One region of the Aeromicrobium fastidiosum genome, then DNA from elsewhere that is predicted to be linked to it. Evidence: riboswitches for the same ligand, from Rfam matches in the RefSeq annotation. Region 1 holds a riboswitch; each other region holds the start of a gene.

Region 1 (2,811 bases):
CGACGGTGCTGCTGTCGTCGCACCTGCTGCACGAGATCGAGGTGGTCGCCGACGACCTCGTCGTGATCGGCAACGGACGCATCGTCGCGCAGGGCACGAAGTCCGAGCTGCTCGCCTCGGCCGGCACGCTCGTGCGCACCCGTGACGTCCCAGGCCTGTCGTCCGCCCTGACCGCCGCTGGCATCGCCTGCAGCCCGAGCGGGGCAGCCGGCGGCACGGACGCCCTGCGCGTCGAGGCCGACGCCGAGCTCGTCGGATCGGTCGCCCTCGACGCCCGCATCCCCCTCCTCGAGCTGCGCGCCGCCGAGGGGGCGGGCCTGGAGGAGATGTTCCTCGAGCTCACCGCCGACGACCAGCGCGAGACCATCGTCAACCAAGGAGCAGCAGCATGAGCACGACCGTCACCAGCCCCGTCGCCGCCCCCACGTCGTCCGCGGTCGCGCAGCGCGCACCGCGGCCCGTCCCCGAGCCCATCCCGTTCTCGCGACTCGTGTCGGTCGAGCTGCGCAAGTGCTTCGACACCCGGGCGGGCTTCTGGCTCCTTGCCTCGGTCGGCATCATCGGCCTGCTCGCCACGGTCGCGGTGCTGCTGTGGTCGCCTGACTCCCAGCTGACGTACTCGACGTTCTCCGGGGCGGTCGGCTTCCCGATGACGGTGCTGCTGCCGATGATCGCGATCCTGCTGGTGACCGGCGAATGGACCCAGCGCAGCGGCTTGACGACGTTCACGCTCGTGCCGAACCGACCTCGCGTCATCGGGGCCAAGGCCGCTGTCACGATCGGCATCGCCGTCGTCTCGACGGTGCTGGCCTTTGCGATCGGCGCGGTCGGGACGGTGCTCGGCTCGGCGATCGCCGGCGTCGACCAGGTGTGGGACATGACCGCCGGCGACATCGTCAACATCGGCCTGGCGCAGACCCTCGGGATGCTGATCGGCTTCATGCTGGCCGCCGTCATCCGGCACTCCGCCGGGGCGATCGTGGCGTACTTCGTCTACTCCTTCGTCCTGTCGGGGCTCACCGAGCTGCTGGCCCAGACGCAGCAGTGGTTCAGCGACCTGCGTCCCTGGGTCGACGTCAACTACGCCCAGGCGGCCCTCTTCAACGGCAGCCTGACCTCGGCGCAGTGGGCCCACCTCGCGGTCACGACCGTCGTGTGGCTCGTCGTGCCGATGACCGTCGGACTGTGGGCACTGATGCGCTCCGAGGTGAAGTAGCCCGCGGACGTCCGCGAGTGGTGCGTTCCTGTCCTCGAGTGGTGCGGTGTGGTCAGACGCGCCGTCCCACTTCGTCCAGGACGCACCACTCGCGCGCTGGCGCGGGGGGCGCGTGACAGGACGTCGGCTAGGCTGCGAACGAACCAGTCGTGCCCATTCGTTGGGTCAGGGAATCCGGTGAGAATCCGGAGCTGACGCGCAGCGGTGAGGGGGACGGGGGTGGCATCGGCCACTGGATCGCGAGATCTGGGAAGGCGCCACCGCCCGGACGAACCCGAGTCCGAAGACCTGCTGGTTTGCGGCCGACACCTGTCGGCCGGATCACTCGTCAGGCTCCGCGCACGAGCCTCAGATCCCAAGGACGCATCCCATGCCTCGTCGCATCCCAGCACGCTCGACCGGCCTGCTCGCAGGTCTCGCCCTCACCGCCACCCTCCTCGCCGCCTGCGGATCGAGCTCGTCCGACGTGGCGGCCGGCCGGACGATCGCCGGCACCGAGGGCAAGACCTCGTACCCGCTGACCATCACGGACAACTGCGGCATGGACGTCACGATCGAGAAGGCCCCCGAGCGCGCCGTCTCGGTCAACCAGGGCTCCACCGAGATCCTGCTGTCGCTGGGCCTCGCCGACCGCATGGTCGGCACCGCCACCTGGACCGACGCGATCCGTCCCAACCTGGCCAAGGCCAATGAGACCGTGCCACGGCTGGCCGACAACACCGTCTCGTACGAGCGGGTGCTGAAGGCCGAGCCCGACCTGGTCACGGCGTCGTTCGGCTACTCGCTCAACGGGGAGGACCCCGACCGTCGAGCCCAGTACGCCAAGCTCGGGGTGCCGACGTACCTCGCGCCGTCCCACTGCGACGGCCGCACCGACGAGAGCGGCGACGGACCCCGCTCGCACCCGCTCGAGATGCCGACGATCTACCGCGAGATCACGCAGCTGGCCGAGATCTTCGACGTCCCGTCACGTGGCAAGGCACTGGTCGCCGAGCTGAAGCAGCGCATGGCCGCGGCGGCTGCGGCGAAGCCCGAGGACGACGTCTCGATCGCCTACTGGTTCGCCAACACCGAGCTGCCGTACATGGCCGGTGCCAACGGGTCGCCGGGAGTCATGTCGCGCACCCTCGGCCTCGACAACGTCTTCGCCGACACCGACGTCGAGTGGCCGCAGATCAGCTGGGAGAGCGTCCTCGACCGCGATCCCGACGTCATCGCGCTGGGCGACCTGCGCCGCGACCAGGAGACCGGCGACCGGCTGGCCGACAAGATCAGGTTCCTCGAGACCAATCCCGTCACCAAGCAGCTCACGGCGGTGCGCGAGAAGCGCTACGTCGTGCTCAACGGCGCCGACATGAACCCGTCGATCCGCACCGTCGACGGCACCGAGAAGCTGGTCAAGACGCTGACCGACCTCGGGCTGGCGGGTTGAGCGCGGGGTCGCTCCCCGGAGCCGACCGCACCGCCGCGGCACGGGGCGCCCGCACCGTGCTGTGGGTCGTCGGCCTGGTGGTGCTGGCCCTGTCGATCGCCGTCGCCATCACGATCGGGCCCGCCGACCTGTCGGTCGGCGAGGTGTTCGCGGTCGTCGGGCA
Region 2 (2,811 bases), 380 kb from region 1:
GCGCGACCCCTCGAAGTTGGGGTAAGCCCCACGCTCACGCGCTAGGTCGGCGGAGGCGTCGATGGCGTGCCAGCTGATGAACTCCATGATCTCGTCCATCAGCTCGTACGACTGCTCCGACTCGTACGAGTGGCCGAAGCGCTCGACGATGTCGGTGAAACCCATGACGCCGAGGCCGAGCGCGCGGTTCATCGCATTGGAGTGCTCCGACTCCGGCACCGACGAGATCGTGATGTCGATCAGGTTGTCGAGCTGACGCACCGCGAGCCGGGTCGACTCGGCCAGACGCATCCAATCGATGCGGGCCTGCTGGCGCCGTCCGGTCACGTGCCGCGAGAGGTTGATCGACGCGAGGTTGCAGACCGCCACGTTGTCGCGGTCCTGCGGCAGCGTGATCTCGGTGCAGAGGTTCGACAGGTGGATCGTGCCGGTGTTGTGATTGAGCGCGCGGGTGTTGATGGTGTCCTTCCACGTCAGCCACGGGTGGGAACTGGCCTGCAGCGACACCAGGATCGCGCGGAACTGCTCGCGGGCGCGCAGCTTCTTGTGCCGCCGCTGTCCCGCCTCGGCCATCGCGACGTACTCGGCGTAGCGGGCCGAGAAGGCCGCGCCGTACAGCTCGGTCAGGTCGGGGACGTCGAGTGGGTCGAACAGGAACCAGTCGCCGTCGTCCTGCACGCGCTTCATGAACTCGTCGGAGATCCACACCGCGGTGTTGGCGGTGCGGGTGCGCCGGTACGGGTCGCCGGAGTTGGCCCGCAGGTCGAGGAACTGGGCGAAGTCGAGGTGCCAGTTCTCCATGTAGAAGCAGAGGGCACCGAACTTCTTGCCGCCGCGGCTGATGGCCCGCAGCGTGGAGTCGATCGTGTGCATGAACGGGATCGGCCCGGTCGACGACGTGTTGTTGGACCGGATCGGCGAGCCCTCGGAGCGCAGCTTGCTGACCGACATGCCGATGCCACCGGTGCCCTTCGTCAGCCACATGACGTCGCGGACGCTCTTGGCGATGTGCTCGATGTCGTCCTCCATCTGCATCACGAAGCAGTTGGAGAGCTGGCTATACGACGTCCCGGCGTTGACGAGCGTCGAACCCGCGGCGAGGTACTCGAGCCGTGACATCTTGTCGTAGAAGGCGATCGCGGACGCCGTGGGATCGGCCTCGTTGAGCGACAGGCCCATCGCGACGCGCATCCAGAAGAACTGCGGCACCTCCAGCGGTGTGCCGTCGGGCTCGCAGATCATGTAGCGCGTGCGCATGGTCTGGGCACCGATGTAGCGGATCAGGTCGTCGCGGTCGGGGTCGAGCGCGGCACCCAGCACCTCGAGGTCGAACAGTTCGGCCAGGCGCGCGTCGAGCAGGTCCAGCTCGACACCCCGCAGCACCGAGGCGACGAAGGCCGGACCGTGGAAGGAGTAGACCTCGTCGCGGGTCACGCCCTCGCCGAAGATCTTCTTGTAGAGCGTCTTGACCAGCAGGCGCGACGCGATGGTGTCGAACGCCGGGTCGTCCTTGACGTTCTGCAGCGCGACCTGGACGACAGCCTCGTCCAGCTGCTCGCTCGTGATGCCGTCGAACAGCGTGATCTCGAGCTCAGACTGCAGCTGCGTGACGCGGGCGACCTGGTCGTCGAGCCCTGTGCTGGCCTCTTCGATGGACCTGGCGATCTCGTAGCCGTCGTACGGTGCGCGCGATCCGTCGCGCTTGATGACTGTGATGGTCATGCGGTTCACCCCTCGTGAACTGGTGCGTGGACGCAGTCCGAGCCTGAGGGGTGCAGAGGAGGGGTCGGCTCCGGTGTCGGAGACGTGGCAGCACGACCTGATCCCCTGACCTTCCCACGAGGTCGCGGACCCACACCGTCGTCTGGACGGTGCGGCACTGGCAGGTCTTCGGACTCACGGGCCAGGCGACGCTCGCGCGCCGCCGCCTACTGTTCGTCGCTTCCCAGGCCGCCTGACGATGCAGACGAGTCCCAGTGCTGATGACGAAGGTCGTTCCCACTTACCGCTGCGGGGCAGTCCCGGATTTTCACCGGGTTCCCTGTTGCCACGACTCCCCTGGCTGAGGAGCCGAACCAGCTGCGTCAACCACTGTATATGGAAACCACACGCTTGTAACTACTAGATCTGGTGTTTCTTGCGCGGCAGCAGCAGATCGCTGACAGACAGTCCCCAGCCCAGCCGCTCGATCACGATGCGTCGCGCTGCCGCCTCGTCGACCCCGCCGAACCACGCGTCGTCGGGGTGCAGCACGACGACGGGTGCCTGGTTGCACGGGAACAGGCAGCCGGTCTGCGTGACCAGCACGTCGTCGTCGCCGAGCCCCGCCTCGCGGAGCGCCGAGTCGAACGCCTCGGACGTCTGCTGGGCCCCACGGGCCGAGCACCGCGGGCCGCGGCACACCAGCAGGTGCCGGGAGTGTCCCGGCACGTGCTCCCACGCGGATGACGTGAGTGCGGCTTCCTCCCCCGTGACAGGTGTGCCGCCGACCAGGATCGTCGGACGCCGGCGCGCCTCGCGCAGCCAGTGCCCCGCGACCCGGCGCACCCACGACCGCCCCGGCGACCGGGCATCCGTCAGCACGACGGGCTCGAGGCGGATGACGTCGACCCCGTCGCCGGCCAGGCGGGTGAGCTCGTCGACCAGCGACGGCTCCCCGTGCTGCAGGAACGCGACCGTCGCGCCCTCGTCCGCGGCGCGAGCCGCGAGGACGTGGCGGTCGTTCACCTCGGCGATCGACATGCCCACGAGCACCAGCGCAGTCATCGGTGCCACACCACGTGCAGACGGCCGGCCGCCTCGTGGTGGTCG
Region 3 (2,811 bases), 380 kb from region 1:
TCTTTCCTGGACCCCGGGTGGCCGGTCGAGGTCGACGGGTTGCCGGCGACGGTTCGGATGACGCAGGAGGCGCGGGACGCGATCGTTGCCTGCTGCTGCGGGGAGCCGTTCCTCTTCCAGCTGGCAGGGCAGGAAGCCTGGTACGCGTCGCCGGACTCGCCGCTGATCACCGTCGACGACGTGCGCCAGGGGTGGGAGGAGGCCAAGCCCGAGGCGGTGACGCACGTGGAGCGCATCCTCGGGCGTCTGCCCGAGCGGGAGCAGCAGCTGATCCGGGCGATGTCCCTCCTCGACCCGCAAGAGCGCACCGCGTCGGCGATCGCCGCCCGGATGGGGTTCGACTCAGCGACGCAGATCGGCCCGTTCGCGTCCCGTCTCGATACGGTGCGGGGGATCATCAACCGCGGCAAGCCGTACTCGTTCCGCCATCGCGCGATCGAGGCGTACCTGACGACGGAGTGGCCGCACATCTGAGACAGGGCGGGACGTGGAGCCAGCGGCATACCCGCCCCGGCGGGTTGCTGAGACGCACGCCACATCGTCACTCGACGGATCGCTGCTAGATTGCGACGGCCAGTCAACTCAGTGATGAGCCAGGGAACCCGGTGTGAGTCCGGGACTGTCGCGCAGCGGTGAGGGTGACGGGCGGAGCACGAGGCCACTGGACCGATACGGGTCTGGGAAGGCGCGCCGCCTGGTTGATCCCGAGTCCGAAGACCTGCTGGCCGTGGACCCGATCGTCCGCGTCACCCACTCACCAGGCTTCGCGAAAAAGCCTTCGGACTCGGAAGAGATCTCTCATGACGTCATCTCGTCGTACCCTGCTGCCCCCTGCCCTCCTGGTCGCCGCGGCGCTCTGCCTGTCCGCCTGCGGCGGTGCTCCGGAGGCGGAGAAGACCGCCGCGGCCGACTCCGCCGACCACCCCGTCAAGGCCACGAGCTGCGGGTTCACGTCCACCGTCGCCGCCGCGCCCGAGCGGGCCGTGACGATGAACCAGGGCGCCACGGAGGTCATGCTGGCGCTCGGTCTCGAGGACCGGCTCGCCGGTACGGCATACCTCGACGACTCCGTGCCGACCAAGTGGCAGAAGGCCTACGACTCGGTGAAGGTCCTCTCCAAGGAGTACCCCGACCACGAGAGCCTGCTGGCGGCCCGGCCCGACTTCGTCTACGCGTCGTACATCAGCGCCTTCGATCCCGAGGTCGCCGGCTCGCCCGCCGAGCTGGCCACGCTCGACATCGGCTCCTACAACTCTCCCCTCGGGTGCGGTGACAACGACCTTCCCGCCGTCTCGTTCGACACGGTCTGGGACGAGATCGAGACCGTCGCCACGGTCTTCGGGGTCCCCGAGCGCGCCGATGCGATCAAGGCCGAGCAGCAGAAGGCCCTCGGGACCCTGGCGAAGCAGGGCGCCGGCGACGGTGTCGACGTCTTCTGGTTCGACTCCGGCGACAAGACCCCGCTGGCCGGGGCGGGAGAGGGCGGGCCGCAGCTGATCCTCGACGCGGTCGGAGCCACGAACCTGTTCTCCGACCTGAAGGGCGGCTGGGCCGACGTCAGCTGGGAGCGGGTCGTCAAGGCCGACCCCGACGTCATCGTGCTCGGCGACGCGAGCTGGTCGTCGGCGGACGACAAGATCGCCCTCCTGCAGAAGGATCCGGCCCTCAAGCAGCTCGAGGCCGTGCGCGAGAAGCGGTTCGTGGTGCTGCCGTACTCCGAGACCACCCCCGGCGTGCGTCTGGCCGACGGCGCGCAGGCCGTGGCCGACGGGCTCGACGCGCTCGACCTGCGCTGATGCACCAACAGGTCAGCCCGCGGTCTGCCGGGACCGCGGGCACGGCAGCCCCGTTCGCGCTGCTCGGGGTGGTGCTGGTCGGGACGATGACCGTCGCCCTCGGCATCGGGGCGGTCGGCATCCCGGTGCCCACGGTCGTCGACGTCCTCCTGCAGCGCCTCGGCGCAGGTGTCGACGTGTCGGCGCTCGACGACCAGATCGTCTGGCAGCTGCGGATGCCGCGGGTGCTCGGTGCCGCCGCGACGGGGGCAGGCCTCGCGCTGTGCGGTGCCGTGCTCCAGTCGTTGACCCGCAACGACCTCGCCGATCCCTACCTGCTGGGCATCTCCGGCGGGGCGACCGTCGGTGCCGTCAGCGTCATCGTCCTGGGAGTCAGCCTGGCCGGTCTGGTCTCGGCCACGATGATCACGCTCGGGGCCTTCGCGGGGGCGTTGGCGGCGATGGCGCTGGTGCTGGCCCTGGCGACGGGACGGTCGGGGGCGCTGCCGCCGGGACGCACTGTGCTGGCCGGTGTCGCGATCGGCCAGATCTGCGCGGCGTACACGTCGTTCGTCGTCATCATGTCGGGCGACCACGACGCAGCACGCCGGGTGCTGAGCTGGACGCTGGGATCGCTGGCCGGGCTGCGCTGGCACTCGTCGCTGTTCCTGTGCGTGGCGGCGCTCGTCGCGGGCGTCCTGATCATGGCGTTCACGTCGGACCTCGACGCCTTCGCGTTCGGTGAGTCGTCGGCCGGGTCGTTGGGCGTCTCGATCACCGCGACCCGGTGGACGCTGCTGGTCGGGACGGCCCTGCTGACGGCCTCGCTCGTGGCGTTCACGGGAGCCATCGGTTTCGTGGGGCTCGTGGTGCCGCACGTCGTCCGACTCGTGTGGGGTCCGCTGCACCGACGGCTGCTCCCGCTCAGCGCCCTGCTCGGCGCGATCCTGCTCGTGTGGGCCGACACCATCGCGCGGTCACTCGTGTCTGGCCAGGAGATCCCCATCGGCGTCGTCACCGCCGTGGTGGGAGCGCC
Region 4 (2,811 bases), 590 kb from region 1:
CCTGCGGCTCGCCCTCACCGTGGCCCTGACGTTCTGACGGACTCGCCGACGGCGTGTCTGCAGAAACGTCAGGCCCAGCGTCTTCGTCGGCTTCGGCTTCGCCGTCTCCGTCCGGCACCGGCGGCTCGGGCTCGTCGTCGCCGAGGATGCGGTCGAGCAGGTCCTCGTCGATGCCGGGGGCGTCGAACGGGTTGCGGCGCCGGCGGTGCGGCAGGGCCAGACGGGCCGCGGCGCGGATGTCGTCGCGTGTGACGGCAGTGCGTCCGTTCCATGCGGCGTGGGCCGAGGCGGCACGGGCCGTGACGATGTCGGCGCGCATGCCGTCGACCTCGAACGCGGCGCAGACCTCGGCGATCTTGAGCAGCGCCCAGTCGCTCAGATCGACCTGCTCGACGAGCTTCTGCGCGGCCTGGATGCGATCGGTCAGCGACGCCTCGTCGTCGGCGAAGCGGGCCGCGAACGCGTCGGGGTCGGTCTCGTAGGCGAGGCGGCGGCGGACGACCTCGACCCGGGTGGCGGGGTCGCGCGGCGCGGCGACCTCGACCGTCAGCCCGAACCGGTCGAGCAGCTGGGGCCGCAGCTCGCCCTCCTCGGGGTTCATCGTGCCCACGAGCACGAAGCGCGCGGCGTGCTCGACCGAGACGCCGTCGCGCTCGACCGTCGAGCGTCCCATCGCGGCGGCATCGAGCAGCAGGTCGACCAGGTGGTCGTGCAGCAGGTTGACCTCGTCGACGTAGAGGATGCCGCGGTGCGCGCGGGCCAGCAGGCCGGGCTCGTACTCCGTGACTCCCTCCGACAGGGCCTTCTCGAGGTGCAGCGAGCCGAGCACGCGGTCCTCGGTGGCACCGACGGGCAGCTCGACGAGACGGACGGGGCGCGTCTCGACGTCCGCGTCAGGGGCGAAGGGGCCGTCGGGCGAGAGCGGTCGTGCCTCGCGGGGATCGGACGAGAACCGGTCGCCGGCGATGACGTCGATCGGCGGCAGGATCGAGGCGAGGGCGCGCACCATCGTCGACTTGGCGGTGCCCTTCTCGCCGCGCACCAGTACGCCACCGATGGCCGGCGAGATCGTGGAGAGGGTCAGGGCGAGCGCCATGTCGTCGGATCCGACCACGGCGCTGAAGGGGTAGTGCTGTGGCATGTGGGGCTCCCGCTCGTCTGCCGACGTCCGCCGGACGCGGTTGCGTCCGCCGGTCAGGCGCGAGGCCGGTCTTCGGACTTCCGAGGTCTGTGCCTCGGTCACCGCAGCGGGCCCTGTGCCGGATTCTCACCGGCTTCCCGATTCTCCCCTCGCGGGGCACCTCGAGCCTTCTGCTCGCAAGGGTAACGGTCGCGGTGCGTCCATGCGCCCACCCGGGAGGTGGATCTGCAACCGTCTCAGCGCCGACACGGTTGCGGATCCACCTCCTGCTGCGGCGCGGGACTAGGCGTCCCCGGCGCTGCTGCGCCCCCGCTCGTGGGCGTCCATGCGCTGGGAGGTGCCGAGATCGAAGACGGCGACGCCGATCGTGAACGCGACGTAGGTGCCGATCGCGGGCCAGAACAAGCCGACGTCGCTGGGCCAGCTCGCGTCGGCGACGACGTCGTTGGCCACCCCGCCCAGCGCCCAGTAGACGGTGGCACCGGCGAGGGCGTACGCGGTCGCCCACGGGCGCAGCCGCCTGAGACGGTGGACGGCCTCGGTGCTGAACGGGCCGTCGTCCCGCGTGCCCTCGACGACCCGCCGCAGGCCGATCAGGCAGGCCAGGGCGGCCAGGACGATCGGGAGGGGTCGCACGTCGACGAGCGCCTGCACCAGGCGCGGGTGACCGAGGGCGTCGTAGGGGCGGCAGACGGTCTCGCGGTCGGTGGCGCGCAGGAGCGATCCGTCCCGCGCGAAGTCGTCCTCGGTCATGCGGTCGTCGGACCCGATCGTGACGCACGCGTGCTCGCGCATCGTGCCGTCCTCGGTCCCCCCAGTGCCGGCGATCACGGCGAAGCCGATGAATGCCACCGAGACCGTGGCGAGGACGAGGGCAGCCGTCACCAGCGACGCCATGAAGCCCCAACGGGAGACGGCCTTGTTGGGCTGCATGCCAGCAGAGTAGGCGAGTCGGTGGCCCCGAGGCTCACCGATCTTTCTGCGTTCGCGGTGCCCTGGCTGCAGGAACGTCGAAACATTCCGTCCGAGGACGACTGATCTTTCTGCGTTGACGCGGCTCCGGCTACCGGAACGCCGAAAGATGGGTCCCCCCGGTCGGCGACATCCTGTCCGGCCGAAGCGGGATATCGTCGATGCCTGTGAGCACACGGGTGACGGTCGTCGGTATCGGCGCGGACGGCTGGAGCGGTCTGTCCGCGGCGGCGCGGGAGCTGGTCGACGGCGCGGCGGTCGTGCTGGGCGGCGAGCGACACCTGGCGATGCTCCCCGACGTGCCGGAGCAGATCCGCCAGGCCTGGCCGTCACCGCTGCTGGAGGCGCTGCCGCCGCTGCTGGCGCAGTTCGACGGCTACGACGTCGTCGCCCTGGCCTCCGGCGACCCCCTCGTGTCGGGCATCGCGACGACGCTGGTCGACCTGCTGGGCAAGGACGCCGTGACGGTCGTCCCGGCGCTGTCGTCGGTCGCGCTCGCCCGGGCCCGCATGCGGTGGTCGGCGGAGTCGACCGAGGTCGTGACGCTCGTGGGCCGCGACCCGCACCTCGTGGCACGCTCGCTCGCCCCCGGGCTGCGGCTGCTGGTGCTGTCGTCCGACGGGTCCACGCCGGCCGAGGTCGCCGCGCTGCTGACCGCGGCCGGCTATGGCGGCAGCCCCATGACGGTGCTGTCAGAC

What was found. Region 1 has a riboswitch for cobalamin ahead of JOF40_RS06250 (ABC transporter substrate-binding protein). Riboswitches for the same ligand answer to the same signal wherever they lie in the genome.
Region 2: it holds a riboswitch for cobalamin, as region 1 does, so the genes downstream of both, JOF40_RS08145 (ribonucleoside-diphosphate reductase subunit alpha) here and JOF40_RS06250 (ABC transporter substrate-binding protein) in region 1, are expected to answer to the same signal.
Region 3: it holds a riboswitch for cobalamin, as region 1 does, so the genes downstream of both, JOF40_RS08125 (ABC transporter substrate-binding protein) here and JOF40_RS06250 (ABC transporter substrate-binding protein) in region 1, are expected to answer to the same signal.
Region 4: it holds a riboswitch for cobalamin, as region 1 does, so the genes downstream of both, JOF40_RS03315 (magnesium chelatase subunit D family protein) here and JOF40_RS06250 (ABC transporter substrate-binding protein) in region 1, are expected to answer to the same signal.

What each region holds. Positions count from the first base shown of each region.
Region 1 covers NZ_JAGIOG010000001.1:1,260,241-1,263,051, reverse strand. Annotated here, with positions in the region: gene JOF40_RS06260 (ABC transporter ATP-binding protein) at 1-392, shown strand, start outside; gene JOF40_RS06255 (ABC-2 transporter permease) at 389-1,216, shown strand; cobalamin riboswitch at 1,344-1,526, shown strand; gene JOF40_RS06250 (ABC transporter substrate-binding protein) at 1,587-2,648, shown strand; gene JOF40_RS06245 (FecCD family ABC transporter permease) at 2,645-2,811, shown strand, end outside.
Region 2 covers NZ_JAGIOG010000001.1:1,641,386-1,644,196, reverse strand. Annotated here, with positions in the region: gene JOF40_RS08145 (ribonucleoside-diphosphate reductase subunit alpha) at 1-1,722, opposite strand, end outside; cobalamin riboswitch at 1,865-2,096, opposite strand; gene JOF40_RS08140 ((2Fe-2S) ferredoxin domain-containing protein) at 2,122-2,766, opposite strand; gene JOF40_RS08135 (ABC transporter ATP-binding protein) at 2,763-2,811, opposite strand, start outside.
Region 3 covers NZ_JAGIOG010000001.1:1,637,823-1,640,633, forward strand. Annotated here, with positions in the region: gene JOF40_RS08120 (ATP-binding protein) at 1-474, shown strand, start outside; cobalamin riboswitch at 558-740, shown strand; gene JOF40_RS08125 (ABC transporter substrate-binding protein) at 801-1,796, shown strand; gene JOF40_RS08130 (FecCD family ABC transporter permease) at 1,796-2,811, shown strand, end outside.
Region 4 covers NZ_JAGIOG010000001.1:670,157-672,967, reverse strand. Annotated here, with positions in the region: gene JOF40_RS03315 (magnesium chelatase subunit D family protein) at 1-1,141, opposite strand, end outside; cobalamin riboswitch at 1,188-1,320, opposite strand; gene JOF40_RS03310 (hypothetical protein) at 1,424-2,074, opposite strand; gene cbiE (precorrin-6y C5,15-methyltransferase (decarboxylating) subunit CbiE) at 2,275-2,811, shown strand, end outside.